3 regions of the Amycolatopsis sp. cmx-11-51 genome follow, and region 2 is predicted to be linked to each of the others. Evidence: riboswitches for the same ligand, from Rfam matches in the RefSeq annotation. Region 2 holds a riboswitch; each other region holds the start of a gene.

Region 1 (10,407 bases), on a different contig from region 2:
CTTCGCCGGGTCTTCGGGTTGGGGTCCTCGGTGTCGTTCCCATCTGGGTTGAGACGTGCGAGCACGTCGGTTCCAGCCATCGTCACGTCGCGCGGTCTCGCGACGCTGGCGAGATCGACCAGGTCCCTCTCGGCGTCGAGTCGGACGTTCGCGGCGATGTGCTCTGGGAGTCTCCGCAGAACCGTGACGATTCGGTCGATGCTGCCCTCGGCCAATGCGCCTGTGACGGCCGCGGCTCCGGTCAAAGGCGCGACGGGTGGAGTCGAGGTCCCGTCGCGCGCGCGTCTCGAGTTGAGTGCGAGTGCTCGAGCCGTCACCTTCTTCGCTTCGGCTCGGGGAACCCGGGCCACGTGCTCGTAGAAGACGGCGATCGAGTTGTATCCGAAGAGGTCTCGGACACCGCGTGACTCGATCTCGGCCAGGATCTGGCCGACTTCGGCGACCAGGCGTCGCCCTTCGCGTAGCCGTGTCTGCAACTCGTCGAGAAGCAGATCGGCGTCACCTTCCGGCAGATTCAGCGGGAAGGCCTTGGGAATGTTTGTGCTGGTCATCCCTCGATTGTCGAGGTTGAGTCGAACGAATGCACGGTATCGATCGGGTGCACGTTGATCACGCTCCGGCGATGTGAACCTGCACCGATCACCCTGGCGTATGACACGGGTCAGCTGGGAGAATCCGTGAGGATGGCGCGAGCGAGTTGCGGCCAAGCGGAGGCTGGCGCTGTCCTCGGGGCCGACTGGGGCTGGGGTGGTCGTCCACCGGCCAATCGCGGCTTACGAAGGCTGGCTACGATCGTCGAGTGACTGAATTGCTCGGGCCTGCGGAGATCAGGGCGCTGGCGGCCGAGCTGGACGTACGGCCGACCAAGAAGCTCGGCCAGAATTTCGTGCACGATCCCAACACGGTGCGCCGGATCGTCGACATTTCGGCAGTCGGCGAAGGTGACGTCGTGCTGGAAGTCGGGCCGGGGCTTGGCTCGCTGACACTCGGGCTGCTCGCGACCGGTGCCGAGGTCGTCGCGGTCGAAATAGACCCCGTACTGGCCGGGCGGCTCCCGAACACCGTGGCCGAACGCGGTGGGGCCGAAAGGCTGACGGTTGTCGGAGCGGACGCTCTACGGATCACGGTGGACGACCTGCCTCAACGGCCGACGGCGCTCGTCGCGAATCTGCCGTACAACGTCGCCGTTCCTGTTGTGCTGCATCTGCTCGCCGAGCTGCCCTCGTTGACCAGTGGTCTCGTAATGGTCCAGACCGAAGTCGCCGACCGGATGGCGGCCGGCCCTGGCAGTCGGACTTACGGAGTGCCCAGCGTCAAGCTCGCGTGGTACGGGAAGACACGTAAGGTCGCCGCGGTACCTCGCTCGGTGTTCTGGCCTGTTCCGAACGTGGATTCAGCCCTCGTCGCTTTCGAGCGAGGCGAAGTGGTGTCGTCCGTGGAGAGGAAGCGGCTGTTCGCCGTGGTCGATGCCGCTTTCTCGCAGCGGCGAAAAACGCTGCGGGCGGCTTTGGCGTCATGGGCCGGTTCCGCCGAACGTGCGGGGGAGTTGCTCGAAAAGGCGGGTATCGACCCCAAGACCCGCGGTGAACAGTTGGATGTTCACCAGTTCGCCCGTATCGCGGCAGCGACTGACTGATCGCCGTCGCAGGTGTGACCGGCGCCGCGCGGGCGAGTCTCGGCTGAGGTCAGCACGACAGCGTAAATCCTCTTCTCGATCCGTCTGGTCCAACCTGTCTTAGCAGGCAGCGGCCTGACGCGATCCTGAGACCTCAGCCGTGGTCTCAGGATGCGGACAGCAAATCCTGTATTATGGACACGACCAGACGTGTGATCTGCGCCTACGCGCTTGCTTTCATCTAGTGGGATCGGTTTTACTCAGTGAGCCATCCCGAGCGACTGAGAGACCTGGCTCGCCGAAGTCGCAGCAACCACCCTCAACAGGGCAGGTGCTACCGCCAGGACCGATGGAGGCTGTGCCTAATGAACAGGGTCACCCACCCGCTCCTGCTGACCAGGCGACGCGTCGTCGATGAAGGTCGCCGCACGGTAAGTGCGTGTCGACGCTCCACCGTTACTGCCTGAGTCTTTCCCTTACCTCTGAAGCCCGTCCGTTCTGGACGGTCACTCGGTGACGGTTGGCGCGCTCGAAAGAAGCAGCGCCCCCTTTGCATGGAGCCCTTCGTGATCACTGTCGAAAACCTGTCCAAGTCCTTTCCCCTCAACGGAAATCCCGTCGTCGCCCTGCGCGATGTCAGCGTGGACATCCAAGCAGGCTCGTTGTTCGGAGTCGTCGGTCCGGCCGGCTCCGGCAAGTCGACCCTCGCTCGTTGCATCGGACTTCAGGAGCGCCCGGACCGGGGCGTGGTCCGCCTCGACGGCCTGAACACCGGGACCCTTGACGGCCGCCGCCTGCGGGAGATCCGTCGGCAGGTCGGTGTCGTGAGCACCAAGCCGGAGTTGCTCGCCGAGCGCACCATCGCCGGCAACATCGCGTCGCCGCTCGAACAGCTCGGCCTCGACGGGCCGCAGCGCCGTAACCGGGTCGGCAACCTGCTCGATCTGGTCGGACTCACCCCGCGAGCGGGGCAGCGGCCGGGTGATCTGACCGAGGGGCAGCTGCGCCGAGTGGCCATCGCCAAGGCTCTGGCAGCCGGGCCGTCCGTGCTCTTGGCTGACGACCCGACCGCCGGTGTGCAGCCCGAAGAGTCCGGCGCGGTCCTGACCGTGCTCGACCGCGCGCGCGCCGAGCTCGGAGTCACCGTGCTGCTCACCACTCCTGATGCCGGTGTGGTCCGCCGTGTCTGCGACGACGTCGCGGTTCTTGAGGCTGGGGCGATCATCGAACGTGGAACCGTGCTCGACCTGGTCTCCGACCCGACCAGCCGGACCGCGCAGGCGCTGCTGCCCTCGATCGAGACCGGACGGGCGCAGACGTCGAAGTACGACCGCGCGGTGGACGTCGTGCTTGTCGGTTTCGCATCGGTCGGTGCGCTGCTGCCTGAGGCCGCCGGTCGCTTCGACGTCGAACTCGCCACCATCGGGGGCGGCCTGACCCGGATCGGCGACACGCCGGTCGGCAGGTTCCGTCTCGGTGTGCGCGGTGAGCGCGCGGATGCCGCGCTCGCCTGGATCGCCGAACGCGGTGGCCACGTGACCCACCCGGTCCGCGGGCCGCAGGGCGTCGCTGCCTGACTCCTCCACGACCGGGCCGCTCAGGACGAAATCCGTCCAGGGCGGCCCTTTCGTGTCTGACTCGTCCTGTTCTCTTTTCTCCTGGTGGCAGCACAAGTGGAGCGGCCACGTAGGCTTGACTCGTGCTCGCCGTCGTACCGCCCCCAGTAACCGTCAGGGTTCCCGCCAAGGTCAACCTGCACCTGTCGGTCGGTGACGTACGCCCGGACGGCTACCACGAGCTGGTGACCGTTTTCCAGGCGCTTTCTCTCACTGACGAGGTGACCGTGGCGGTCACCGAGGACCCGGGCGTCGAGGTCTATGGCGAAGGAGAAGGTTCCGTACCGACCGGGGCCAACAACCTCGCGTGGAAGGCGGCGCAGGCGCTGGCGGCCCACGTCGGCAAGGCCGACGGCGAGTCCAAGGTCCGAGTGGTGCTTCGCAAAGGCATCCCCGTAGCCGGCGGGATGGCCGGGGGCAGCGCTGACGCGGCCGCGACCCTGGTGGGGCTCGCGTCACTTTGGAAGCTCGACATCTCCCGAGACGAACTGGCGGGTATCGCCGCCAAGCTCGGGAGCGATGTTCCTTTCGCCCTTTACGGTGGGACAGCGTTGGGTACCGGCCGAGGCGAGCAACTGGTGCCGGTGTTGTCGAGGCACACGTTCCATTGGGTTCTGGCGTTCGATCAGCGTGGTCTTTCGACCCCTCGGGTGTTCGGAGAACTGGACAGGTTGCGTGAAGAGGGCAGTCCGCCTCGGATCGGTTCGCATACTCCGGTGGTCGAGGCGCTGGCGTCCGGTGACCCGCGGCAGCTGGCACTGCTTCTCGGCAATGACCTGCAGGCGGCCGCCGTCTCGTTGCGTCCCGGGCTGCGTCGCACGTTGCGGGCGGGAGTCAACGCGGGTGCGCTCGCCGGCACCGTGTCCGGGTCTGGGCCGACCTGCGCTTTTCTGTGCGCGGATGCCCAGTCTGCAGTCGAGGTCGCCGCGGAGCTGTCCGGTGCGGGGGTCTGTCGCACGGTGCGTGTCGCACACGGGCCGGTTCCCGGCGCCAAGCTGGTAGGCGGAGACGATGCGCCGCGGCCGGCTCCGCCTCGAGTACACGCGTGAGGATGTCCGAAATGGACGTCGACTAATTCGTTGTGGTGCAAGCTTTTTGGAAAGGATCGGCTGAGGCATGGCCAACTTGGTCAACCTGGAGTCGGTGAGCAAGTCCTTCGGGGTGCGCCCGCTGCTCGACGGTGTTTCGCTCGGCGTTGCGGAGGGGCAGCGCATTGGCGTCGTCGGTCTCAACGGGGGCGGGAAGACGACGCTGCTGGAGGTCCTCGCGGGGATCAGCGAGCCGGATACGGGACGGGTGAGTCAAGTCCGTGGCTTGCGGATGGCCGTGGTCACCCAGCGAACCGAACTCCCGGTCGGCAGCACAGTCGGAGACGTCGTGCTGGAGCGCTACGGCGCCGAACATGAGTGGGCCGCTGACGCGCGGGTCAGGTCCATTATGGATGGTCTGGGGATCACTGCTCTCGGTGTCGAAACGTCGACGGCGAACCTGTCCGGTGGCGAACGCCGCCGTGTCGCATTGGCGGCGGCTCTCACCGGTGAACTCGACCTCGTGGTCCTCGACGAGCCTACCAACCATCTCGACGTCGAAGGTGTGCGCTGGCTCGCGGATCACCTGCTCAACCGCAGGATCGCGGTCGTGGTCGTCACCCACGACCGGTGGTTCCTCGACACGGTCGCGAGCGTGACCTGGGAGGTCTCCAACGGTCGCGTCGAGCAGTACGAAGGTGGGTACGCGGACTGGATCTTCGCCCGGGCCGAGCGGGCGAGGCTCGCGGCGACGGCCGAGGAGAAGCGGCAGAACCTGGCCCGCAAGGAGCTCGCGTGGCTGCGTCGCGGTCCGCAGGCCAGGACTTCGAAGCCGCGCTACCGCGTCGAGGCGGCGGAGGCACTGATCTCCGACGTGCCGGAGCCACGTGATTCAGTCGAGCTGCAGGCGTTCGCCCGCCGACGGCTGGGGAAAACCGTGCTGGAGGTCGAGGACGCAACTTTGACCGTCGGTGACCGCACTCTGCTCGATCACGTCACCTGGCGGATCGGGCCAGGCGATCGGATCGGCCTGGTCGGCGTCAACGGATCCGGCAAGACGACGCTGCTGAAGCTGCTCGACGGGGACAAAGAGCCCGAGACGGGGCGCCGTATCCAGGGGAAGACGGTCAGCCTCGCGCACCTACGGCAGGAGCTCGACGATCTGCCGGGTGATCTGCGCGTCCTGCAGGCGATCGAAGAGGTCTCCGGAAGGGTCGTATTCGGCAAACAGGAGCTCTCCGCGTCGCAGCTGGCCGAAAAGCTGGGGTTCCCCGCGTCCAGGCAGTGGACTCCGGTCGAAGACCTTTCCGGTGGTGAGCGGCGCCGCCTGCAGCTGTGCCGGCTTCTGATGGCCGAGCCCAACGTGCTGCTGCTCGACGAACCGACGAACGATCTCGATATCGACACTTTGCAGCAGCTGGAAGACCTGCTCGATTCGTGGCCGGGCAGCCTCGTCGTCGTTTCGCACGACCGGTACCTGGTGGAACGCGTTTGCGACACGATCGTCGCCTTGTTCGGGGACGGACACGTGACCCACCTCCCGGGCGGCATCGAGGAGTACCTCGACCGGCGGGTCAAGAGCCTGGAGCAGGCCGGTGCCGACCGGAAGTCGGGCAGCGGGCAGTCCTCCGAGCTCAAGAAGAGTGCCGCGGAGCAGCGGGCGGCACAGAAGGAACTGTCCCGCCTCGAGCGCAAGCTCGACCAGTTGCACGCCAAGGAAAAGAAGCTGCACGCGGCGCTGCTCGTGGCGGCGACCGACCCGACGAAGCTCATCGAGTTGAACACTGAACTGAAAGCCGTTGAAACGGAGAAGGAGGAGGTCGAGGCCCAGTGGCTCGAGACCTCCGAAGCGATCGAGTGAGTTCACTCGACGGCGAGCGGGTGTTCCAAGGGCGGACAGTACTGTGACGCGCATGAGTCGGTTCGTGGACACGCTCGTCGCCACCGCGGCGGGGCGAGGTCAGCAGCGAGGAATGGTCACGGGGGAGCCCAAGGAGCCGGTTCGGCGGACCTGGGCTGAGATTCACGAGCAGGCGAAGCGGGTCGCCGGGGGCCTGGTGCTCGCCGGGCTCGAGTCCGGCAAGGCGGTGGCGGTCCTGGCGGCGGCGCCGTCGCTGATCGCGCCGACGGTGCAGGCGGTGTGGCTCGCCGGTGGCAGCGTGACGATGCTGCACCAGCCCACCCAGCGCACCGACCTCGCCGAGTGGGCCGAGGACACCGTTCGCGTGCTGCGGATGATCGGGTCCGATCTGGTCCTGCTCGGTGAGCCGTTCGACCAGCTGGCGCCGGTGCTCACCGAGCACGGCATCGCCTTCCAGGTGATCACTGAGTTGCTCGAGGCCGAACCGCTGGCGGAGCCAGTTCCGACGGGCGAATCCGACACGGCGCTCCTACAGCTGACCAGTGGGTCGACGGCCGATCCGAAGGCCGTTCAGATCACCTACGGAAACCTGTATTCGAACGTCAAGGCGATGGTCGATCGCGCCGAGTTCGACTTTGACGTCGATGTGATGGTTTCGTGGTTGCCCACCTTCCACGACATGGGGATGGTCGGTTTCCTGACGGTCCCGATGACGTTCGGTGTCGAACTCGTCAAGATCACGCCGCTCGAGTTTTTGTCGGGCCCGTTGATCTGGCCGCAGCTGATCAGCAAGTACAACGGCACGACCACGGCCGCGCCGAACTTCGCCTACGCGATCGTGGGCAGGCGGATGGCTCGGGAAGAGGACGACAACACTTACGACCTCTCGAAGCTTCGGATCGCGCTGAACGGCGCCGAGCCGATCGATGAAACAGCGGTGCAGACCTTCGTCGAGGCGGGAGCGCGGTTCAAGATGCCTGCCGAATGCGTCTTTCCGGCGTATGGCATGGCGGAGGCGACTCTTGCGGTTTCGTTTGCTCCGCTGTTCACCGGACTGACGCTGGACGTCGTCGAAGCCGAGGCGCTAGAGGCGGACAACCGTGCGGTGCCGGTGCCCGAGGATGACCCGAGGCGCGGCACCGACGACGTCCGTTCCTTCGCGGTGCTCGGGCCGCCCCTCGACGGGCTCGAGGCCGAGATCGTCGATGACAAGGGCACTGTGCTCGGCGAGCGCCAGGTCGGAGAAATCCGTCTGCGCGGCGAGGCCGTGACGCCGGGGTACCTGACCATGGAGGGTCCGGTCGCGACACAGGACGAGAGCGGCTGGCTGCTCACCGGTGACCTCGGCTACCTGATCGACGGCATGATCGTGATCTGCGGTCGTCGTAAGGACGTCATCATCATGGGTGGCCGGAACCTGTACCCGACCGATATCGAACGGGCGGCGATGTCGGTCGAGGGGGTTCGAGCTGGGAACGCCGTGGCCGTGCGGATCGACGCGGGTAGCCGCCGGGAGCGGTTCGCCGTCGTCGTCGAATCGAAACTCGCCGGGGATCCGGACACCGAGAAGGCGTTGGCGAAGGAAGTCGCGGCCAAGGTGCGCGACGCGGTCGACATGCGGCCCTTCGCGGTTGTGGTGCTTCCGGCGGGAAGTCTGCCCAAGACACCGTCGGGCAAGGTGAAGCGGGCCGCGACCGCCACCCAGTTCGCGAACAAGATCGCCAAGAACGCGGCGACCACCTGACACGGGAGCGTCGGACTCGCGAGGATCGCGGGCCGGCCCTCTCGCCGTGTTTCCGTGGGTCAGCGGCGTCGCCAGAGCGGCCTGCGGGTGTGAGTGTGTTCCAAAGCCGGCGCAATGTAGTAGCCGGCGGACTGGGAACGCCCGGCCAGTGTGCCTTCGACGTCACGGAGGAACGCGTCAACGGCTGCTGGGTCGTAGCCTCGTTTCGAGAGCGGTGCTTTGGCGAACGCCACGTTGTGGACGTCCGAAACCGACAGGTCGTCGTCGCCGTCGAGCGTGGCGGCGACCCGTTCGAGGAAGGCATCGACCGCGGGTTCGTGATAGCCCCGGGCGCCGATCGGCGCCCGGTCGAACTGCCGGGTTCTCGCCTCGAACGAGGTGACGGGCACTAGCGTTCCCGCAGGAAATCGACGAGGCCGCGGTCCGGAACGGCGCGTTCGGCGGTCGCCTGGTTCTCCTCACGCACGCCGGGCACACCGAGTACCTGCTGGCCGGTCCGCTGGGCGAGTTGCCCTTCGATCTTGTCGAGGAAATCGTCGACTTCGCGTTCGTCGTAGCCGCGCTTCCCGATCAGTGGACGCGAGAACATGACGTGGTGGACCTCGGCCGCCGTCAGGTCGTCCCGGTCCGAGATCGTGTTTGCGATCCGCTCCAGGAACTTGTCGACCTCGTGTTTGGCGTATCCGCGCCGCCCGATCGGGGCGTTCGGAAAAGTGGCGCCGGTGATGTCTTCGGCCGTAAACGACATGAAACTCTCTCCGGTTTCGGTGGGAATGTGATCTCCGCATTCCGTCCTAACGGGTTTGAGAGTTCCCCGGAAGAGCTCGCGCTATTTCACGACTCGATCAGGGGCGTGGTGAACGCCTTCGAGTGACGAGTTGTAACACACCGCCATGTGATCGGGTTCACCCAGCGTGGAAGGTGTTCTGGGCTGCGACGAGACCGGTGCTGATCAGCGCTTCAACGGCGTCGGCGCAGCGATCGACCTCGAAAGCGAGTTCTTTGCGTTCGACCGTCGAGAAGTCCTTCAGCACGAAATCCGCCGGATCCTGCCGTCCTGGAGGGCGGCCGACGCCGAAACGGACGCGGTAGTAGTCCTTCGTGCCCAGGGATTTGGTGATCGAGCGGAGGCCGTTGTGGCCGTTGTCACCGCCACCCAGCTTCATCTTGAGCGCGCCGAAGTCGACGTCCAGCTCGTCGTGGACGACCACGACACCGGCCGGGGGGATCTTGTAGAACCGGGCCACGCCGACGACAGGGCCGCCCGAAAGGTTCATGTACGAGCGCGGCTTCGCCAGGACCACCCGCTGCCCGGCGAGCCTGCCTTCGAGGACCTCGGCGCCGCTTTTGTGGGCTTTGAACCTGCCGCCGACACGGCCGGCGAGTTCGTCGAGCACCATGAAGCCGACGTTGTGCCTGTTGCCAGCGTATTGAGGGCCGGGATTGCCGAGGCCGGCGAGCAGGATCTGCTCGCTGGCCCCGGGAAGTACTGCTTCGGTCACGCGAGTGACTTTATTCGGCGTCCTCGGCGGGGGTGGTCTCCGCCTCGGCGTCGGCGTCTTCGCCCTCGAGCGCGGATTCGGACGGCGACTCGTTCACGGCGACGACCAGGGCATCAGGGTCGGTGACCAGGGAGGCGCCCTTCGGCAGGATGACGTCCGAAGCGTTGATCTGGGTGCCGGCGACGACGCCCTCGACCGAGACCTCGACCTGCTCGGGGATGTGCAGTGCCTCGACCTCGATCTGGATGGCGTCGAGGTCGGTGGTGACCAGGGTGCCCGGGCCGGGGGTGCCGGTGACGACGACGGGGATGTCGACGGTGACCTTCTCGCCGCGAATGACGACCAGCAGGTCGACGTGCTCGATGTAGTTCTTCAGCGGGTGGACGACGATGGTCTTCGTCAGCGCCAGCTCACTCTTGCCCTCGAGCTCGAGGGTGATGACGGCGTTGCCGCCGTTCTCACGCACGACGCGGGCGAACTCGAGGGCGGGCAGGGCGTAGTGGCGCGGGTCCGAGCCGTGCCCGTACAGCACCGCGGGGATCTTGCCGGCGCGACGCGTGCGGCGCGCGGCACCCTTGCCGAATTCGGTGCGGGGCTCAACGGATAGGCGTACCTCGGACACGGTGTAGCACTCCTTCAATTCACCAACATGTTCAGCGAAATCATGCTGAGGTGGGGATGGTTCGGGTCGGTTCTGGTGTTCGGCGGCGAGTTCCACGGGCGTGCTCGATCGCGTGTGGCCACTCAAGCCGCCGCGTCGATCACGTCGGGCACCAGGTGCTCACGGAACCCGCCTCGCCGAGACCGGGAAAGTGTAGACCAACCTGTCGTGCCGGGGTCCCGCCGGGTGGCTCGTTCAGGTGACAAGTCGGTGACAGCTGCTTTGGGAACCCGCGGATGCGGTGGTGCGTGACCCCTTTCCTAAGGTGTGATCTCTTCGCACGCGAGACACAGGGGGCGGAATGCCGGCACGACGGTTGAGGATCGGCGCGGTCGCCTTCTTGTGCTGCTTCGTGGCCGGTTGTGACGTCGCGATCGACG
Region 2 (10,407 bases):
CACCGCCCACCTGCCGGAAGGCTTCGCCGAACGGAACGGGATCCGGGTGGTCCCGCTGCACGTCCTCGTGGACGGCGTCGTCTTCCTCGACGGCGTCGAAATGGGTCCCGCTGCCTTGGCCGAAGCGCTCGGCAAACGCAGCATGGTGACGACGTCCCGGCCGACGCCCGCCGAATTCGTCAAGGAGTTCCGGGCGGCGCTGGCCGACGGCGCGGACGCCGTCGTGTCGGTCCATCTGTCCCGCGAACTGTCCGGGACCTGGGAGGCGGCGGTACTCGCGGCGCAGGAGGTCGGGCCGGACAAGGTGCGTGTGGTCGATTCACGCAGCACCGCGATGGGACTCGGCTTCGCTGCCTTGCGTGCGGCGAGTGCCGCCGCGGACGGGGCCGGTCCGGCCGAGGTGGAGGCGGCGGCGGTCGACGCGGTGAGCCGTTCGGAGACCTTGTTCGCCGTCGAGACCCTCGAGTATCTGCGCCGTGGCGGTCGGATCGGCCCGGCGGCCGCCCTGCTCGGCACGGCGCTCGCGGTGAAACCGGTACTGCACATGTCCGAAGGCAGGATTCAGCCGCTGGAGAAGGTGCGGACGATGAACCGCGCGGTGGCGCGGCTGGTCGAACTCGCGGTGAAGGCGGCCGGCGGAGGACTCGCCGACATCGCCGTCCACCATCTGGCTTCACCGGAGCGCGCCGTCGAACTGGCCAACCGGCTGGAGGAGTCCATCAGCTGTCCGGAGGGGTGTGTGGTGTCGGAGATCGGCGCCGTCATCGGGGCTCACACCGGTCCCGGTGTGCTCGGTGTCGTGATCCAGCGAGCGGGCTGAGGAAAACCCGCAACCATCCCACACGGCACTGACAGAACCCGGTGACGCGGCTCCGGCCGTCGCCGAGTTGTCCACAACACCCCACTTGTCCACAGCCCCGGGATTCACCACTGCCGCCCGCCACCCCCGCTCCGTAGCGTCGTTCACGTGTTCGACCAAACCGCCCGATCATCGGGTTCCTCCGTCAACGCCAGGCTGGCGTGGCTGGCCGCGCAGCTGTCGCCACCCACCCAGGGCCCGCCCGCGGGCAGGCTCGTGCGCCGCTGGGTGCCCGCCCGGTTCACGGCGGACGGGATACCGGTGAAACGGCGGTGGTTCGCCGTGGTGGCCGTGGTCATCGCGATGGCCGTGATCGTGGCAGGCGCGATCACTTTGTTCGGACACCGGCCAGGGGCGGAGCCCCTTCCGCCCCTGCCGTCGGCCAAGGCCGCCGGAGACGCCCCCGCCGCGGCGGCCAAGGCGCCTCTGGTGGTCAGCGTCGTCGGCCGGGTGGTCAACCCAGGCCTGGTCACGATCCCTTCGGGCGCACGGGTCGCCGATGCCCTCACGGCGGCCGGTGGGGCACAGCCCGGAACGGATCTGACCGGGCTGAACCTGGCCAGGCGGCTCACCGACGGCGAACAGGTGGCCGTCGGTGTCCCAGGGCCCGCCGCGGCGGGCCCTGGGACACCACCGGGAAAGCTCGACCTGAACACGGCCACGGCCGAGCAACTCGACACCCTGCCCGGGGTCGGCGAAGTGATGGCCAAACGCATCGTCGACTGGCGGTCCGGGCACGGCGGGTTCACCACGGTCGAGCAACTCCGTGACGTAGAAGGGATCGGCGAAGCTAAATTCAAGAAAGTCCGGGAGTTGGTGTCCGTCGGATGAACCCGTCCGCCGATCCGTCCGAAGTGGACACCGGGTCGTGGCGAGGTCAGGACCTGCGGCTCGTACCGGCCGCGGCGACGGCCTGGCTGGGCACCCTTTCCGGGCTGCTCGGCGGCTGGTGGATCACGATGCTCTGCGGTGCGGCCGCCGTGGTGCTCGCGATCGCCGCCGGAGTCCGTGCCCACCGGAAGGCGTCCCGGTGGGTGGCGGGCCTGGGTGCGCTGGCGGTCCTCGGCGTGCTCACCGCGGGCCCGGTGGCGCTGCGGATCCGGGCCGCCGAGCATGACGACCTCCGTGCCGCCGCCGTACGGGGGAGTGAGGCCACCATGAGGGTGGTGGTCACCGAGCGGCCACGTCCGGTCCGCGGCGCCGGATACGCCGATCGCCAGGCAGGCACCCGCCTGGTGGTCGTCGCCGCGACGGTGGACGCCGTGGTGGCCGATGAGCGGGCGGTGGATTCGGCAGGCCGGATCCTCCTGCTCGCTCCCGCGGAGGGATGGGCGGACCTGCTGCCCGGGCAGCAGGTCACCGCCTCCGGGCGGCTCGCGCCTGCCAAGGGTGCCGAACTCACGGTCGCGGTCCTCTCGGTGCGCGGACCGCCGTCAGCCCTCGGGCCGGCGCCCTGGTGGCAGCGAGCCGCGGAATCGCTGCGCACCGGGCTCCGGGGCCTGTGCGCCGTCCTCCCGGAGGAACAGGCCGGTCTCGTGCCCGGACTGGTCGTGGGGGACACGAGCACGTTGTCCCCGAGGGTCGAACGTGAGTTCACGGACTCCGGCATGTCCCATCTGATGGCCGTGAGCGGTGGGAATGTGGCGATCGTCTGCGGCTCGATCCTTCTTCTGCTGAGGGCGCTCCGGGTCGGGCCGCGGACGTCCGCCGCCGCGGCCGCCGCGGGGCTCGCCGGTTTCGTGGTCCTCGCCGGGCCCGCGCCCAGCGTGCTCCGCGCCGGGGTGATGGGGGCGGTCGGGTTGCTGGCGCTCGCCCTGGGGCGCAAGGGGTCGGCGCTGCCCGCGATGGCCTTCGCGGTGGCGGGGCTCGTCGTGGCCGATCCCGCGATGGCCGCCGACTTTGGATTCGCCCTTTCGGTGCTGGCCACGGCGGGGCTGGTCCTGTTGGCCCCGCGGTGGGCCGAGTGGCTGGTCGCCCGCGGTGTGCCGTCCGGCTACGCCGAGGGACTGGCCGTCCCGCTGGCCGCGTTCGTAATGACGGCACCGGTCATCGCGGGTATGGCGGGAGCGGTCAGTCTCGTCTCGGTGGTGACCAATGTGCTCGCCGCCCCGGTGGTCGCCCCGGCCACCGTGTTCGGCGTGCTCGCCACCGTCGTCGGACCGTGGTGGCCGTCGGCGGGCAGGCTGTTGGTCCGGCTGACCGAACCCGAGGCGAGTTGGCTCATCACCGTTGCCCGCCACGGCGCTCGCGCGCCGGGAGCGGTCGTGGACTGGCCGGATGGCTGGTGGGGCGGGCTTTTGGCAGCCGGTCTGCTCGTCGTCCTGCTCGTCACCGTCCGGCTGCGTCACACCAGGATCCTGCTGGCGGTCGCCTTGGCGGGCGGACTCCTCGTCTTCGTGCCGGTGCGGGTGCTGGCCCCGGCGTGGCCACCGGCTTCGTGGAGCGCTGTCACCTGCGATGTCGGACAGGGCGACGCCGTCGTCCTCGCCACGGCCGAGCCGGGGAGGGCGGTCCTGGTCGACACCGGGCCGGAACCGGGACCGGTCGACGAATGCCTGAGCAGGCTCGGGGTGGACCGTGTGCCGTTGATCGTGCTGAGCCATCTGCACGCCGACCACATCGGCGGTCTCGAATCCGTTTTCGAGGGCAGGTCGGTCGGTGCGGTCGCCGTCGGCCCGGGCCGGGCTCCCGCGTGGGCGTGGCGGAAGGTCGCCGACGAGACCGCGCGTCGTGGAATTCCCTTGCTGGAACTGGGGATCGGGCAACGGCTGGACTGGCCGGGGCTGTCGCTAGAGGTACTCGGGCCGCGGTATGTCACTCGACGATCGGTCCTCGAACAAGATGGCACGGTGATCAACAACGGCTCCGTCGTCCTGCGGGCCGGGACGCCGGCGGGCCGGTTACTGCTGACCGGCGACGTCGAACTCGCCGCGCAGGCGGACCTGATGGCCGAGGGAACCGATCTGCGTGCCGAGATCCTGAAGGTTCCGCACCACGGAAGCCGTTACACGGCACCGGATTTCCTCAACGCCGTCGCGCCACGGGCCGCGTTGGTGAGTGTCGGTGCCGGAAACACCTATGGTCACCCGAACAAGTCCACTTTGGACAACCTGACGGCTGTCGGTGCCTCGATCGCCAGAACGGACACGGACGGCGACACCGCGGTCGTCGCCGACGCGCGAGGCCTCGCCTTGGTGCGCAGGGGTGAGCCCCGCGGCCCGCCTCGTTCTTGAGGCGGGCCGGCGGGAACTCAGATGCCGAGTGCCTCGCGGACCGCGTCGGCCGACGCGCTGACGGTCGCTTTCGGGCCGATTTTGTCCTCGACGGCGTCGAGCGTCTTGAGGCCGTCACCGGTGATCAGCAGGACGATCTCCTCGTCCGGGTTGAGTTTGCCGGTCTCGATGAGCTTCTTGGCCGTCGCCACGGTGACCCCACCGGCGGTCTCGGTGAAGACGCCTTCGGTGCGGGCGAGCAGCCGGATACCTTCGACGACCTCTTCGTCGCTGACGTCTTCGATCGAGCCACCGGTGCGCTTGACCACGTCGAGGACATACGGGCCGTCGGCCGGGTTGCCGATCGCCAGCGACCGGGCGATCGTGTCCGGCTTGACCGGCTGGACGACGTCGCGGCCCGCGCGGAACGCCGCCGAGACGGGGGAGCAGCCGGTGGCCTGCGCGCCGAACACCTTGTACGGCGTTTCGTCGACGAGGCCGAGCTGTCCGAACTCGCGGAAACCCTTGTCCACCTTGGTGAGCTGGGAACCGGAGGCGATCGGCACCACGATCTGAGAGGGAAGCCGCCAGCCGAGCTGCTCGGCGACCTCGAAGGCCAGTGTCTTGGAGCCTTCCGAGTAGTAGGGCCGGACGTTCACGTTGACGAACGCCCAGCTTTCCTGCTCGGCGGCGAGCTGGGTGGCGAGCCGGTTCACATCGTCGTAGTTGCCGTCGACCGCGATCAGGTCACCGTCGTACACGGCGGTGGTGAGGATCTTGGCGCGCTCGAGGGTCTTCGGGATCAGCACGACCGACCGCCAGCCGGCGCGGGCGGCCGCGGCGGCGACCGCGTTGGCCAGGTTACCGGTCGACGGACAGGCGAGCACGTCGAACCCGAACTCGCGTGCGGCGGCCAGCGCGACGGCGACCACGCGGTCCTTGAACGAGTGGGTCGGGTTGCCGGTGTCGTCCTTGACCCAGACCTTCTTGACGCCCAACGCCTTCGCGAGCCTGTCGGCCTGGATGAGCCGGGTGGCGCCGGGTTCGGTGTTGGGGATTTCTTCGACGTTCGAGGGAACGGGAAGGAGCTTCTTGTAGCGCCAGATGTTTTTCGGCCCGGCTTCGATGTCCTCGCGGCGCACGCGGCCGAAGTCGTAGGCGACCTCGAGCGGCGAGAAGTCCTCCGCGGAAACGAACTCGGGGGCGAGCGGCTGCCGGTGTCCCTCTTCCTTCGACACCAGTTCGACGGCGGGTCCGAGATCCGGGGTCTTGGTGGTGGAGGTCGTGCCGAGGGTTGCGGTCATCGCGAGGTCCTTCCTCATCTGCCCCGCCGTGGCGGGCCGGAATTGGCACCGTGTTCGTCAGCTATCCCGCGATCGCGGGATGACAGGCTGACGCCGGTTGCCGGGGCTTCATCGGGCCGTTCCCTCTGCCCCTCTGGATGAGCGGTATTCGATTGTCGGCACGCGTGTCATCGCGTCGCCTCGCCAACACCGTACGACATGGGCCTCGCGTGGGGCCACCGTGCCCGGAACACATCACCGGACAAAGCACACGAGAGGAGGAGTGGCAGGATCGTCACCGTGACGACGCAAGCTTCCGCCCCATCGCCGCTGGTCCTGGTTCTCGGTGAGGAAGAGCTGCTGATCGAACGCGCCGTCCGCGGCGCTTCGGACGCGGCCAAAGCGGCCGATCCGACGGCGGACCTCACCCGGATCAGGGTGTCGGACCTCACAGTCCCCGCGCTCGCGGAGATGGTCAGCCCCTCGCTGTTCGCCGAGGACAGGGTGATCGTCCTCGAATCCGCGCATGACATCTCGCAGGAGCTCGCCGACGGGGTGATGGCTTACGTCAAGGCGCCCGCCGACGGCATCGTGCTCGTCGTCGTGCACAGCGGAGGCGGTCGGAGCAAGGCTGCGAAGGCGCTTCCCGCGGCCTTGAAGAAGGCCGGGGCGGAGGTCGTCGAGTGCCCGAAACTGACCAAGCCCGCCGAGCGGGAATCCTTTGTCCGTAACGAGGTCCGCCGGGTCGGCGGGAAAATCGACGGTGCCGCCGTGCTCGCGTTGATCGACGCCGTCGGCTCGGATCTGCGCGAATTGTCGTCGGCCGCGACACAGCTCGTCGCGGACGCCGGGGGAACGGTCGACGAGCAGGCGGTCCGCCGCTACCACCGGGGCCGCGCGGACGTGAACGGGTTCGCTGTCGCCGAGAAGGCCGTCGCCGGGGACATGGCGGCGGCTTTGGAGTCGCTGCGCTGGGCGATGCAGCTGGGTGTTCCGTACGTGCTGGTCGCGGACGCTCTCGCCGACGCCGTCCGGACGATCGCGCGGGTGTCCGGCGCCGGTCGCGGGAACCCGAACCAGATGGCGGGTGAGCTGGGGATGCCGCCGTGGAAGGTGCGCAAGGCGCAGGGGCAGGCCCGCGGCTGGGGGCAGGACGGTCTCGCCACCGCGATGCGGGTCGTCGCCCGGCTCAATGCCGAAGTCAAGGGTGTCGCGGCAGACCCGGAGTACGCACTGGAACGCGCCATCCTGGAAGTCGTCGCCGCCCACGGCACAAGCCGCTGAACATGGCGAAGGGCCCCGGCGACTCGCGTCGCCGGGGCCCTTCGAAAGCCGATCAGAGAGAGTTCGCGCGCTTCGCGAGCGAGGACTTCTTGTTGGCGGCCTGGTTGGCGTGGAGAACGCCCTTGGTCACGGCCTTGTCCAGCTTCTTGGCCGCGTCTTTCTGCAGTTCCAGCGCCTTGGCCTTGTCGCCGGAGTCGGCGGCCTCGCGGAACTTGCGGATCGCGGTCTTCACCGAGGACCGGATCGCCTGGTTGCGCTGACGCGCCTTCTCGTTGGTGGTGATGCGCTTGATCTGCGACTTGATGTTGGCCACGGGGGCGCTCCTCTTGAATCTCTCGGTGGTTTCACCGCCGCGCTGTGACCGGCCCTGCGCGCTCGTGAAAGCGGCGCGGGTTTCCTCCATGACGGAATGCCACACAGCGATGAAGGGGCAAGCTTAACAGTCGTCCGAGGGTGGATCGCGGCCGCCTCCGGACGAGTGTTCGGGGTACGGTGATGAGCGTAGTGCCTAGGGTTCCGTCGCCTGCCCGTTCAGCGAAACACACAATCAGGGCAGGTGGGACAGGTCCGAGCGGCACCATCGGCGGGGCTGGAGGCGCCACCGTTCATCTGACGGGACAAAAGCCTGGAGGACCGATGTTTTCCGTGTGCGCGGAAAACATGAAAGGTCCGTAGTGAACGTCACCGCCCTGTCCCTCGTCATCACCGCCGCCGTCATCCACGCGGGCTGGAACCTGGCCGCCAAACGAATCCGTCGCGGCGGAGCCCGGTTCGTCTGGGCCTACTACAGCCTCTCCGCGGTCCTACTCGCTCCCGCCATGGCGGTCTCACTGGCCGTGGAGCCGCAACGTCCACAGTGGACGTGGCTGCTCGCGGCCGCGGTCACCGCCGTGTTCCACGTCACTTACGGGGTCGTCCTCCAGCGGGGTTACGCAGTCGGGGATCTGTCCGTCGTGTATCCCGTCGCCCGCGGTACCGGGCCGTTGATCTCGGTGCTCGCGGCCGTCGTGCTGCTCGGTGAGCGGCCGGGGCCACTCGGGCTGGTGGGCGCGTTCCTCGTGGTCGCCGGGGTGCTGGTCATCGGTACCGGGCGAGCACCTGCCCACGCCGACGCCGCGGACCGTGTCGCTCGCCGCAAAGGCGTGGGGTACGGGCTCCTGACCGGGCTCACGATCGCCGCCTACACGCTGTGGGACGCGCATTCGGTCACCGGTCTCGGTGTCCCGCTGATCGTCTACTTCGGAACCGGCGCGATCGTGCAGAGCCTGCTCATGACGCCGTACGCGCTGAAGGACCGCGAAGAGGTCTCGTGGCTCTGGCGTGAGCACAAGCGCGAAGTCTTCATCGTCGGCCTGCTCTCGCCGGTCGCCTACCTGCTGATCCTCTACGCCCTCCAGATCGCCCCGGTGAGCCTCGTCGCACCCGCGCGGGAGCTGAGCATCGTTTTGGGCGGCCTGGCCGCCTGGCTGGTCCTGGGTGAGTCGAACGCCGCCCGCAGGCTGGCCGGGTCGGCGGTGGTGCTGGCGGGCATCGCCGCGATTGCGATGGCCTGAACCCATCCGGTAGGGATTGATCCATGGACGTGCTGAGCAGCAGGGTGCTGATCCACCCGGAGGACCTCGACGTGTCGACGGCGTTCTATCGGGACACTCTTGGCCTGGCGATCGACAAAGAGTTCCCCGGCGGGACGGTGTTCTTCGCCGGGAACGGGTCGATCGAGATCGTCGGTACCGGGAAGACCGGCCCGACCCCCGACGTCGGCTTGTGGCTCCAGGTCCGGGACCTGCCCGCGGCGCTCGAGGAACTCGCCGCGAAGGGGTTGGAACCCGTCCGCGGAGCGCGTCGTGAACCCTGGGGTCTGGACGAAGCGTGGATCGCGGATCCGGACGGCACCAGGATCGTGCTGGTCGAGGTACCGCGGGGGCATCCGTTGCGCACCGACCCGCGCTAAGCGGCGGGTTTGACCGCGCGGAGCTGAGCGGCGAGTGAGGCGCCGAAGCCCGGCGGGTCCCAGGTCCAGGTCTGTAAGTCGGTGAAGCCGGCCGCGGCCGCTTCGTCGGCCAGCTCGTGCCGGGACACCGGCAGCCACTTCTCGTGCGCGGAGAGCAGCAGCCTGCCGCCCGGCCGCAGCACGCGGAACAGTTCGTCGAACCCGGCCGCCCGGTTCTCCCACAGCTGCACGTTGTTGACGGTCAGGATCACGTCGACACCTTCGTCCGGCTCACCCGTGGAGTCCGCGGTGCCGCGCCGCAGCTCGACCTTGTCGCCGCACCGGCGGCGGGAGCGGGCGAGCATCTCGGGGGACGGGTCGACGCCGATCACCCGGCCCGCGTGTTCGGCCGCGGCCTCCAGGCCGACACCGGGGCCAGGGCCCACGATGAGGGCTGTTTCGCCGGACTCGATCGACGCCAGTCCGACGACGCGAAGTTCGGTGGCAGCGTTGCCGTGCGCCATCGCCAGGCCACCGAACCGGCCGAGCAGTCCCCTGGGATGGCCGAACGTGTTCTCGAGCATCTGGGTCAGTGAATTACTCATACTTCGAGGGCACCACAGCGTGACACAGGCCGCATCGGGGATGACCCCCACTCGCACCCGGAGCGGCATGGGACCATAGAGCTGGCACACCCCGACCTTCGCGAGGAAACCCGTTGACGACGTTCGCCGACACGACCTTCACGCCCCCGGAGCTCATCCGGAACTTCTGCATCATCGCGCACATCGACCACGGCAAGTCGACCCTGGCCGACCGGATGCTGCAGCTCACCGGCGTGGTCGAGGAACGGGCCATGCGGGCTCAGTACCTCGACCGGATGGACATCGAGCGGGAACGCGGGATCACCATCAAGGCGCAGAACGTGCGCCTGCCCTGGAAGGTCGACGGTCAGGACCACGTCCTGCACATGATCGACACCCCCGGCCACGTCGACTTCACCTACGAGGTCTCTCGCGCGCTCGAAGCGTGTGAAGGGGCGGTTCTGCTGGTCGACGCCGCGCAGGGGATCGAGGCGCAGACACTCGCGAACCTGTACCTCGCGCTGGAGAACAACCTCCAGGTCATCCCGGTGCTCAACAAGATCGACCTGCCGTCCGCCGACCCGGACAAGTACGCCGCGGAGATCGCCCACATCATCGGCTGCGAGCCGTCGGACGTGCTGCGGGTGTCCGCGAAGACCGGCGTCGGGGTCGGGGAGCTCCTCGACGCGGTCGTGAAGCAGGTGCCCGCCCCGCAGGGCGACGCGGACGCTCCGGCAAGGGCGATGATCTTCGACTCGGTGTATGACACCTACCGGGGTGTCGTGACCTACATCAGGGTCGTCGACGGCAAGATCACCCCGCGCGAGCGGATCAAGATGATGTCCACCGGCGCCACCCACGAACTCCTCGAGGTCGGGATCATCTCGCCCGAGCCCAAGGTCAGCAAGGGGCTCGGTGTCGGCGAGGTCGGCTACCTGATCACCGGCGTGAAGGACGTCCGTCAGTCCAAGGTCGGCGACACCGTGACCTCCGAGCGCAACGGTGCGAAGGAGGCCCTCGCGGGCTACCGCGAGCCGAAGCCGATGGTCTACTCCGGCCTGTATCCGGTGGACGGTTCGGACTACCCCGAGCTGCGTGAGGCGCTGGACAAGCTTCAGCTCAACGACGCCGCGCTGGACTACGAGCCGGAGACGTCCGTCGCGCTCGGCTTCGGCTTCCGCTGCGGTTTCCTCGGCCTGCTGCACCTGGAGATCACGCGCGACCGGCTGGAGCGCGAGTTCGGCCTCGACCTGAT
Region 3 (10,407 bases), on a different contig from region 2:
GCTGATCTACCGCGCCGTCTCGTCGTGGTTCGTCGCGGTGACCGAGTTCAAGGACCGGATGATCGAGCTGAACCAGCAGATCACCTGGTACCCGGAGAACGTCAAGGACGGCCAGTTCGGCAAGTGGCTGGAGAACGCCCGCGACTGGTCGATCTCCCGGAACCGCTACTGGGGCACGCCGATCCCGGTGTGGCAGTCGGACGACCCGGCGTACCCGCGCACGGACGTCTACGGCTCGCTCGAAGAACTCGAGCGTGACTTCGGCGTGCGGCTGGAGGATCTGCACCGGCCGTTCATCGACGAGCTGACCCGGCCCAACCCGGACGACCCGACCGGGAAGTCCACCATGCGCCGGATCGAGGACGTGTTCGACGTCTGGTTCGACTCGGGCTCGATGCCCTACGCCCAGGTGCACTACCCGTTCGAGAACACCGAGTGGTTCGAGCACCACTACCCGGGCGACTTCATCGTCGAGTACATGGGGCAGACGCGCGGCTGGTTCTACCTGCTGCACGTGCTGGCGACCGCGCTGTTCGACCGGCCGGCGTTCCGCACCTGCATCTCGCACGGGATCGTGCTGGGCTCGGACGGCCAGAAGATGTCCAAGTCGCTGCGCAACTACCCGGATGTCAACGAGGTCTTCGACCGAGACGGTTCCGACGCGATGCGCTGGTACCTGATGGCGAGCCCGATCCTGCGCGGCGGGAACCTGATCGTCACCGACAAGGGCATCCGCGACGCTGTCCGCCAGGCCGTGCTGCCGCTGTGGAACTCGTACTACTTCCTCGCGCTCTACGCGAACGCCGAGGGCGTCGAAGGCCAGTGGCGCACGGATTCCAAGCACGTCCTCGACCGGTACGCGCTGGCGAAGACGCACGAACTGGTGACCGACGTCGAGCACGCGCTCGACACCTATGACGTCGCCGGTGCCTGCTCGACCGTCCGTGACTTCCTCGAGGTGCTGACGAACTGGTACGTGCGCAGGTCGCGCGACCGGTTCTGGGCGGGTGAGCAGGACGCGATCGACACCCTGCACACCGTGCTGGAGGTGACGTCGCGGGTGGTGGCGCCGTTGCTGCCGCTGACAGCGGAGGTCGTCTGGCGTGGGCTGACCGGTGGCCGTTCGGTCCACTTGACCGACTGGCCGAACTCGCTCGACCTGCCCGCCGACGCGGCGCTGGTGACGGCGATGGACCGGGTGCGTCAGGTGGCCTCTTCGGCGCTTTCGCTGCGGAAGTCGAACAAGCTGCGGGTCCGGTTGCCTCTGGCCAAACTGGTCGTCGCCGCGGACGAGGCGGATTCGCTGCGCGAGTTCACCGACATCCTGCGCGACGAGGTCAACGTCAAGTCCGTCGAACTGACCACGGAGGTCGCCACGCACGGCGGGTTCGAGGTCGCGGTCAACGCCCGCGCCGCCGGGCCGCGGCTGGGCAAGGACGTCCAGACGGTGATCAAGGCCGTCAAGGCGGGCGAATGGACGACGTCGGAGAGCGGAGCCGTCGTGGCCGCCGGCATCGAACTCATCGAAGGTGAGTACGAGCGGCGCCTGGTCGCCAAGGGCGGCGGTGCGGCCGCGGAACTGCCGGGCGGAGCGGGTCTGGTGCTGATCGACACCGAGGTCACCGACGAACTGGCGGCCGAGGGCCTGGCCCGCGACCTGGTCCGGGTCGTCCAGCAGGCCCGCCGGGACGCGGGTCTCGACGTCGCCGACCGGATCGCGCTCACCGTCGACGCGCCGGAGGACGTGGTCACGGCCGCGACCACGCACGAGGAGTTCATCGCTTCGGAGACCCTGGCGACTTCGGTGGCCTACGGTACCGTCGCCGACGGCTCGGCCGGGACGGTCGGGGAGGGAACCAAGGTGACCGTGGCGGTCGCCAAAGCCTGACTCCGAGAGTGAGATGAACGGGACTTTCATGGCAAATTTGCCATGAAAGTCCCGTTCATCTCATCCAGAACGCGGTCTGGACCACCGGGATCACGAAACGGATTCGGAACCGTCGCTTTCTCGCTGGGAAACGGCCTTGCGCGGAGGAAATCGGCAGGCTGACCCGGAGCGCGTGAAGGACGTGCCGCACTGGGGGAGAACGAGTCCATGAGTCCTGGCCGGAAAAGAGGGATCCTGATCGGCGCCGCGCTGGCGGTCGTCGCCATCGTGGTGGCCGCGGTGGTGCTGTTGGTCAAGGAGGATCAGGCGCCCGCCGCCACCGGTGGCCCGGGGGAGCCCACCGGGACAGCGCAGGAGAGCCCGGCGCGGGTCGCCGCCCGGTTCCTGCGGCAGTTCGAGGCCGGCGACCTGAACACCGCCCCGGTCGATGACCCGCCGGCGGCCACCGCGGCGCTGTCCGCGGCGCGCGGCGCGCTCACCCCGACGGCGGTCGAAGCGGCCCTCGGCGAGGTCCCGACGACGCCGGGGGAGGCGACCAGCACGTCGGCCACCTTCCACGCCTCCTGGACCTTCACGGGCAACAGCGTCTGGAAGTACGAGGGCAAGCTGGACCTGGTCCGCAACGCCGGGAAATGGGTGGTTCGCTGGGCGATGTCGGTGATCCACCCGAAACTCGAAGCCGGTCAGTGGCTCTCCGTCGCGCCCGTTTCGGCCAAGCCGGTCGTGGCCGACAGGGAGGGCAAGGCTCTCGTCGGCGGTGACGCGGCGGGTGTCGCGCCGATCCTGCAGGGGGCGCTGTCCAAGGTCGCGTCCGAGCAGAACGGCGGAACCGGGACCCCGGCCACCGTCACCGTGTCGCGCGTCGACGCTTCCGGCAAACCGGTCGAAACACTCTTCGGCCAGGCCGAAGAAGCCGGCCAGCCGCTGGTCTCGACCTTGAGCGTGGCGTCCCAGAGTGCCGCGCAGAAGGCTGTCGACGGCCTTCAAGGTTCGGCGATCATCGTCGCGATGAAAACCAGCGGTGACCTGCTGGCGGTCGCTCAGAACGCGGCGGCGGGCAACCAGCCGAAAGCGCTCAGCGGCCTGTACGCACCGGGTTCGGCGTTCAAGATCGCCACGGCGACCGCGGCGCTGCAGCAGGGCGGGGTCTCCGCCGACTCGCCGATGGCCTGCCCTGGGAGTGAGCAGATCCGGACCCGCACACTCATGAACGAAAACGGTTTCGACCTGGGGACTGTTTCGCTGAAGACGGCGTTCGCCGCATCGTGCAACACGACCTTCGGGCGGCTCGCCGGGCAACTGCCTGCCGACGGCCTCGCGAAGGCCGCGAGCCAGCTAGGCCTCAACGCCGACTTCGAGATCCCGGGACTGGCCACCGAAACCGGGAAGGTCGAACCGTCGAGTAGCGCCGACGAGCAAGTCGAGGCCGGGATCGGACAGGGAAAGGTGCAGGTCAGCCCGTTGGGCGCGGCGCTCATGGCCGCCACGGTCGCGACGGGGAAACCGGTGGTGCCGAAGCTGTGGCAGGGATTGGAGACCAACGTCAACGCCGGCTACCAGGCCCCGCCTGCCGGGGTGCTGAACCAGGTCCGGGCGATGATGCGCGAGGTCTGCACGACGGGGACCGCGAAGGCGTTGAAGGGCAGCGGAAACGTCTTCGGCAAGACCGGGACCGCGCAGTTCGGCTCGGGTGCCGACGCCAACGGCTGGTTCGTCGGCTACCGGGGAGACGTCGCGTTCGCCGTCATGCTCGAAGGCGCCAACGACTCCGAACCCGCGGTCCAGCTGGCGGCGAGGTTCCTGGCGGGCTGATATTTCGGTCCGTGCCGAACTGTGGGTCTTCTACGGTGAGCGCATGGAAACGATCGCCTTGGCCGAGGTCGCGGCCGTGCTCGCCGATCCGAGCCGCGCGTCGATGTGCCTCGCGCTGCTCGACGGGCGTGCCTGGACGGTGACCGAGCTGGCCGGAGCGGCCGAAGTGGCCGCGTCGACGGCGAGCGAGCACGTGACGAAGCTGACCGAGGCCGGGTTCGTCGTCCGGGTCAAACAGGGGCGGCACAGCTACGTCCGGATCGCCGATCCCCGGGTGGCGGAGCTGATCGAGCATTTGGCGCAGCACGCCGAACACCGCCCGGTGAAGGGGCTGCGGTCGTCGGTCCGGGTGAAGCGGCTCGAGTTCGCCCGGACCTGCTACGACCACCTCGCCGGGACGGTCGGGGTCGCGCTGCGGGACGGGATGCTCGCCGCCGGGCTGATCGACGAGGCCGACGGCCTGACGTTGACCGGTCGCGGGCGCGACGTGCTCGGCACACTCGGGGTGGAGATCGCCGATAGCCGCCGTCCGATGCTCCGCGACTGTCTGGATTGGACAGTCCGCCGTGATCATTTGGCGGGCCGGGTCCCCGCGGCGTTACTGTCCCACGGAGTGAGTGCCGGCTGGTTGTCGCGTGAGGGCAACCGAGCGGTGAAGGTCCTGCCCGCGGCGGCGAAACCCTTCGCGGAACTAGGTGTCGACCTGATGGCCCTGCGGAGTCCGTAAAGGACAGTCTGTAACACAGTCCGTTCGGCTCGCCGTCGAGCGGTGCACGAAGGTGTGACGATCACCGCCTCACTATTCTGGAGGCCTCACGGCGGCCGGACGGGAGGCGACATGGAACAGCTCCCGTTCATCTTGGGTACCGGTGGCGCGGTTCTCCTCGTCGCCGTGATCGCCGTCCGGGTGTCGATCAAGGTCGGCCTTCCCTCGCTGCTGCTCTACCTGGGGATGGGGGTCCTGCTCGGCGAAGCCGGGTTCGGCATCCAGTACGACAACCCTGAACTCACCCAGTCGCTCGGCCTCGCCGCACTGGTGATGATCCTGTCCGAAGGTGGTCTCACCACCCGGTGGACGGCCGTGAAACCCTCGCTGGGCATTGGAATCGCACTGTCCACAGTGGCCGTCGTGGTGAGTATCGCGGTCACCGGCGCGGCCCTGCATTGGTTGCTGGGCCTGGATTGGCGGATGGCGTTGCTGTGGGGCGCGGTGCTCGCGTCGACCGACGCCGCCGCGGTCTTCTCGGTGCTGAGATCGGCGGGGATCGGGAAGCGGCTCGTCGGTGCGCTGGAGATCGAGTCGGGGATCAACGACGCCCCGGCCTACATCGCCGTCGTCGTCCTCGCCGAGGGCACGACCGTTGACTGGTCGCTGCCGCTGCTGGTCGTCTACGAACTCGGCGCCGGGCTGGTGATCGGCTTGGCCTTCGGCTGGGGCGGGGCGTTCGCGCTGCGCCGGGCGGCGCTTCCCGCCACCGGTCTGTATCCGCTGGCCACGGTCGCGGTCTGCGTCGTGGCGTACTCGAGTGGGCAGCTGGCTCACGCGTCGGGCCTGCTCGCCACCTACGTCGCCGCCCTGGTGCTGGGGAATTCGAAGCTGCCGCACCGGTCGGACACACTGTCCTTCGCCGAAGGGCTCGGCTGGCTCGCGCAGATCGGGCTGTTCGTGCTGCTCGGCCTGTTCGCATCGCCGAGCAGGATCTTCGAGAGCCTGGTCCAGGGCCTGGTCGCGGGCGCGGTCGTGCTGTTGCTCGCCCGGCCGCTGTCAGTGGTGCTGTCGGCACTGCCGTTCAAGATCCCGTGGCGAGAACAGGTGTTCCTGTCCTGGGCGGGGTTACGCGGGGCGGTCCCGATCGTGCTCGCACTGATCCCGCTGTCGTCCGGCGTGCCCGGCGCGCAGGAGCTGGTCGACGCGGTGTTCGTGCTGGTCATCGTGCTGACCCTGCTTCAGGGGGCGACGCTGACCCCGCTCGCGAGAGTGCTCGGGCTGGCTCAGCACACCGAAGCGCACGAAATCGACGTCGACTCCGCGCCACTCGATGAGATGGGTGCCGAACTCCTGCAGGTCCGGATCAACTCCGGGTCGAAGATGCACGGCGTCTACCTGGCCGAACTGCGGCTTCCGGTCGGGGCGACGATCAGCCTGCTCGTCCGGGACGGCACCGGCTTCACGCCGAACAAGAACACCCGGCTCCAGGAACGCGATCAGTTACTCGTCGTGACCACCTCCGACGCGCGTGACGCGGCCGAACGACGGCTCCGTGCCGTCGACCGGGCCGGTCGCCTCGCCAGGTGGAAGGGCGAATCCGGCCAATAGGTCACGAACCGGCACCAGCTGTTCGTCGGTTGATCTCAGAAACTTCTTCCTCTTCGTCCCCCTTTGGACTACCTTTCCCGCAATTGACTCCATCGAATGGGTGAGTGTCACGGGTTAAGGAGTACGCAAGGTGACGAAACTTCCTGCACGGTTCGCCGTTCTGGGGGCTGCGGCTGCACTCGTCGGGGTGGTTCTCTCCGCTCCGGTAGCCTCCGCGGCCGGCGCGTTTCCCGCGTTCGGATTGCCGTTCGACACGGGTCAGTCGGTCTACTCGGCGGGAATTCACTCGGACAACGGCACCTCCGGCGTGAAAAACGCCATCGACTTCAGTCCTGGGAACAAGACCGTGCGTGCGCCGCTGGCGGGCACCGTCCGAGTTCAGCACTGCGACGGGGGCGACTGGGTGACCATCGACCACGCGAGTGGCTGGCGGACCGGGTACTACCACATGGAGGACATTTCGGTCACCGACGGCCAGCGGGTCGTCCCGGGCGACGCCCTCGGCCTGACCGGAAACGCGCTGCCCTGTGGTGGCCGCAGTACCGGCGCCCACGTGCACTTCACCCTGTGGACCCTGCCCACAGCCACCGTCAAGGGTGGCGACTCGCGCGACTTCGGTGTCGGCGCTGGCAACTGGAACGGCGTGTCCTACGACGAGCTCTCGACCAAGGTCGCCGACGCCCACGGCGAGGCCGTCGACCGCAAGATCTTCGGCGGCTGGCAGTTCACCGCGGGCACCGATCAGTACTCGGGTACGGCGACCGAGGTCTCGTCCCGTTCGACCATTCCCCTGCCCGGCCGATTCCGCGTCTGACCTCCCGCAATCAGTCCTCTAGTTGCGGTAATTGCGCGCGCAACTACCGCAACTAGAGGACTAATTGCGGGGGTTCTCCTCGGTTGCGGAATGCGTGACCGGCGTCTCACCATGCGGGCAAGGGGTGGCTTGATCGCCGGTGCATCGGCTAACTTCGTTCGTAGGTCACGAGTGTCAGCGTCAAGCCCCGGCTAGCTGGCCGGCAACCCTCCTTCCGCGGTGGGGTGCCCCGGGTGAGGACCTGGCTCGTCGCGTGGTGCGACGGGCAAGCGCGGGATCCTCGTCGGGATCCCCTGGCCCGGAGGATGACGATGACACTCGCTCTCGAACGCACCAGCACCCCCGCCACTGTCGCGGAAACCGTTGTCACACACGAAATCCCGACGGTCGCGTGCGCCGATCTGCGGGTCCCGCTGGTCACCGGGGGCGACATCGGGTACGCCAACCTCGATCACGCGGCGAGCGCTCCCTGTCTGGACAAGGTGCGTGACGCGGTCGACGAATTCCTGCCCTGGTACGCCAGCGTCCACCGCGGCGCCGGATTCGCGTCGCAGGTCTCCACCAAGCTTTACGAGCGCACGCGGGGAATCCTGCGGAACTTCGTCGACGCGCGGTCGACCGACACCGTCGTGTTCACCCGCAACACCACCGATTCCTTCAACCTTCTCGCGCGCAGCCTGCCGAAGCACACGTCGGTCGTCGTGTTCGACACCGACCACCACGCCGCGCTGCTGCCGTGGAAGGGTCCGAACGTCCGCCGGATCGAGACGCCCCGCACCCGCCTCGCCGCGGTGTCCGCGGTGGACGAAGCGCTCGCCGACTGCCCGCAGGGCCCGCGGCTGGTCGTCATCACCGGCGCGTCCAACGTGACCGGGGAACTGTTGCCGGTCAAGGAGATCGCCGCCGTCGCGCGACGGCATGGCGCCCGGATCGCGCTCGACGCCGCGCAGCTCGCGCCGCACCGCAAGATCTCCGTGCGCAAACTGGACGTCGACTACATCGCGCTGTCTGGCCACAAGCTGTACGCGCCTTTCGGTGCCGGTGCGCTGATCGGCCGCGCCGACTGGCTGCGTGCCGCCCAGCCGTACCTCGCCGGTGGCGGCGCGACGAAGCTCGTCACCCGCGACTCCGAAGACTTCGGCGTGGTCTGGAACGCCGGCGCCGAGCGGCACGAAGCCGGTTCCCCCAACACCGTCGGCGTCTACGCGCTCGGTGTCGCCTGCGAGACGCTTTCCGGGAACTGGGACGCGATCGTCGCCCACGAAGACGAACTGCTGACGCGGCTGCGGCGTGGGCTCGCCGCCATCCCCGGTTTCGCCGAACTGCGGCTGTTCGACGCACCGGTCGACCGGGTCGGCACGCTCAGCTTCGTCGTCGACGGCTTCGAACCGGGCTGGCTCGCCGCGGTCCTGTCCGCGGAGTACGGCATCGGCGTGCGGGACGGCGCGTTCTGCGCGCACGTCGCCACCAAGCGGCTGATCTCCGCCGCCGGTTCGACCGGCCAGCAGGCCGTCCGGGTCAGCCTTGGCCTCGGCAGCACCACCGAACATGTGGACCGGGTCGTCCTGGCGCTGCGTCAGATCGTCGCCCGCGGCGCCCGCTGGCAGTACGAGAAGCCGGAGGGCCGCTGGGTGCCGGAGAACGATCCGCGGGAGCTGCCCCCGTTCTGCGCCTGACCCACTACCCTCACCCCGCATGGGGAACGAGCGACCGCGTTACTGGTTTCCGCTGGCGTTGCTGGGATTCGCACAGCTGATCGTGGTGGCGCTGGCCGGGGATCCGCGCCGCTCCGGGGGCTGGATGGGCTACCCGCCCCGCGGCGAACAGGGTTACTACCAGAACCTGTACGGCGTGGAGATGAGCCGGGAGGCCGCGTCCGCCGTCTCGGTCGTCGGCATGAGCCGGCTGGACAACTGGCTGTTCGCCGTGCTCGCGGTCTACCTCGGCACGGTGCTGTTCTATGCCTGGCGGACGAAGCCCGTGCGGTGGTGGAGGATCCTCGCGATCGCCCTCGGCGGCCTGGTCGCCATCGTGCTGGCGGATCTGGTCGGCTACTGGGAACTCGACATGGACGGCGACGCGCGGAGCGCGGTCCTGCTGACACTGGGGCTGATCCTGCTCGCCTGGCTGGACCGCAGCGTGCTGGTGCTGGTCGTGGCCGCGGCGTTCGTGCTCTGCGCGGTGGTGCTCGCCCAAGGACAGCTCGCGTTGGTGCTGTCGTCGCTGGTCGCGCTGGCCGGGGCGTTCACGGCGCTGCTGAGCAGGCCGAAGACGGCCGCCGAGGAGACCTGAGCACGCTCAGTGGACAATGGGTGAGTGAGTACTGAGCCCGAAACCGCGCCACCGTCGCCGCCGCTGCCCAAGAAGCGCGTCGCCGTGGTGTTCGTCGTCGCCGCGGTGCTGTGGGGGATCGACCTCCTCACCAAGCAGATCGCCGTGTCCACGCTGGAGGGCAAGCAGCCGGTCGAGTTCCTCGGCGGGCTGGTGTACTTCCAGCTCGTGCGCAACCCCGGCGCCGCCTTCTCGATGGCGACCGGGCTGACCTGGGTGCTCGCGCTGGTCGCGGCCGCGGTCGTGGTCGCCATCAGCTGGCTGGCGCGGCGGCTGCGCTCGGTCGGCTGGGCGATCGGCCTCGGCCTCGTGCTGGCGGGCGCGCTCGGCAACCTGACCGACCGGATCTTCCGCGCGCCGGGCCCGCTGCAGGGCCACGTGGTCGACATGATCTCCGCGTTCGCGCCGAACGGGCAGGGCTGGGCGATCTTCAACGTCGCCGACTCCGCGATCTGCGTCGGCGGAGTGCTCATCGTGACTCTTTCCTTGCTAGGCAAGGACTACGACGGATCGTCTACAAAGGACAAGAAGAAAGCGGCAACCGAATGAGCGCGCGTATGCTGCCCGTTCCCGACGGGCTCGACGGAATGCGTGTCGACGCGGGTCTGGCGAAACTACTGGGACTTTCCCGCACGGTCGTGGCGGAACTGGCCGAATCCGGCGAGATCCTGCTCGACGGCAGGCCCGCCGGGAAGTCGGACCGGCTGGCCGCCGGTGGACTGCTCGAAGTGACCCTTCCCGATCCGGCTTCGCCCATCGAGGTCGTCGCGGAACACGTCGACGGCATGAAGATCCTGCACGACGACGATGACATCGTGGTGATCTCGAAGCCGGTCGGCGTCGCCGTGCATCCGAGCCCCGGCTGGACCGGGCCGACCGTCGTCGGCGGGCTCGCCGCCACCGGACTGCGGATCGCGACCTCGGGCGCGGCCGAACGCCAGGGTGTCGTGCACCGGCTGGACGCAGGCACCACCGGCGTGATGGTCGTGGCCAAGAGCGAGCACGCGTACACCGTGCTGAAGCGGGCGTTCAAGGAACGCACCGTCGACAAGGGCTACCACGCCATCGTCCAGGGTCACCCGGATCCGACGCGCGGCACCATCGACGCGCCGATCGACCGGCACCCCCGGCACGACTACAAGTTCGCCGTCGTACAGGGCGGACGGCCCAGCGTCACGCACTACGAGGTCGTCGAGGCCTTCCGCGCCGCTTCGCTGGCCCAGATCAAACTGGAGACCGGCCGCA

What was found. Region 2 has a riboswitch for S-adenosylmethionine ahead of thrC (threonine synthase). Riboswitches for the same ligand answer to the same signal wherever they lie in the genome.
Region 1: it holds a riboswitch for S-adenosylmethionine, as region 2 does, so the genes downstream of both, ACM6LU_RS22965 (methionine ABC transporter ATP-binding protein) here and thrC (threonine synthase) in region 2, are expected to answer to the same signal.
Region 3: it holds a riboswitch for S-adenosylmethionine, as region 2 does, so the genes downstream of both, ACM6LU_RS14135 (aminotransferase class V-fold PLP-dependent enzyme) here and thrC (threonine synthase) in region 2, are expected to answer to the same signal.

The regions. Positions count from the first base shown of each region.
Region 1 is NZ_JADNQO010000006.1:258,363-268,769, forward strand. Features, by position in the region: gene ACM6LU_RS22955 (DUF222 domain-containing protein) at 1-551, opposite strand, end outside; gene rsmA (16S rRNA (adenine(1518)-N(6)/adenine(1519)-N(6))-dimethyltransferase RsmA) at 800-1,636, shown strand; SAM riboswitch class I at 1,881-1,971, shown strand; gene ACM6LU_RS22965 (methionine ABC transporter ATP-binding protein) at 2,182-3,192, shown strand; gene ACM6LU_RS22970 (4-(cytidine 5'-diphospho)-2-C-methyl-D-erythritol kinase) at 3,315-4,280, shown strand; gene ACM6LU_RS22975 (ATP-binding cassette domain-containing protein) at 4,348-6,120, shown strand; gene ACM6LU_RS22980 (fatty acyl-AMP ligase) at 6,173-7,864, shown strand; gene ACM6LU_RS22985 (DivIVA domain-containing protein) at 7,924-8,253, opposite strand; gene ACM6LU_RS22990 (DivIVA domain-containing protein) at 8,253-8,612, opposite strand; gene pth (aminoacyl-tRNA hydrolase) at 8,770-9,366, opposite strand; gene ACM6LU_RS23000 (50S ribosomal protein L25/general stress protein Ctc) at 9,377-9,988, opposite strand; gene ACM6LU_RS23005 (hypothetical protein) at 10,329-10,407, shown strand, end outside.
Region 2 is NZ_JADNQO010000009.1:89,325-99,731, reverse strand. Features, by position in the region: gene ACM6LU_RS26935 (DegV family protein) at 1-820, shown strand, start outside; gene ACM6LU_RS26930 (ComEA family DNA-binding protein) at 968-1,690, shown strand; gene ACM6LU_RS26925 (ComEC/Rec2 family competence protein) at 1,687-4,092, shown strand; gene thrC (threonine synthase) at 4,110-5,375, opposite strand; SAM riboswitch class I at 5,387-5,519, opposite strand; gene holA (DNA polymerase III subunit delta) at 5,655-6,638, shown strand; gene rpsT (30S ribosomal protein S20) at 6,691-6,951, opposite strand; gene ACM6LU_RS26905 (EamA family transporter) at 7,313-8,191, shown strand; gene ACM6LU_RS26900 (VOC family protein) at 8,215-8,589, shown strand; gene ACM6LU_RS26895 (class I SAM-dependent methyltransferase) at 8,586-9,173, opposite strand; gene lepA (translation elongation factor 4) at 9,287-10,407, shown strand, end outside.
Region 3 is NZ_JADNQO010000003.1:148,971-159,377, forward strand. Features, by position in the region: gene ileS (isoleucine--tRNA ligase) at 1-1,888, shown strand, start outside; gene ACM6LU_RS14115 (penicillin-binding transpeptidase domain-containing protein) at 2,096-3,700, shown strand; gene ACM6LU_RS14120 (ArsR/SmtB family transcription factor) at 3,744-4,427, shown strand; gene ACM6LU_RS14125 (potassium/proton antiporter) at 4,539-6,017, shown strand; gene ACM6LU_RS14130 (M23 family metallopeptidase) at 6,148-6,831, shown strand; SAM riboswitch class IV at 6,995-7,109, shown strand; gene ACM6LU_RS14135 (aminotransferase class V-fold PLP-dependent enzyme) at 7,143-8,507, shown strand; gene ACM6LU_RS14140 (hypothetical protein) at 8,527-9,123, shown strand; gene lspA (signal peptidase II) at 9,148-9,711, shown strand; gene ACM6LU_RS14150 (RluA family pseudouridine synthase) at 9,708-10,407, shown strand, end outside.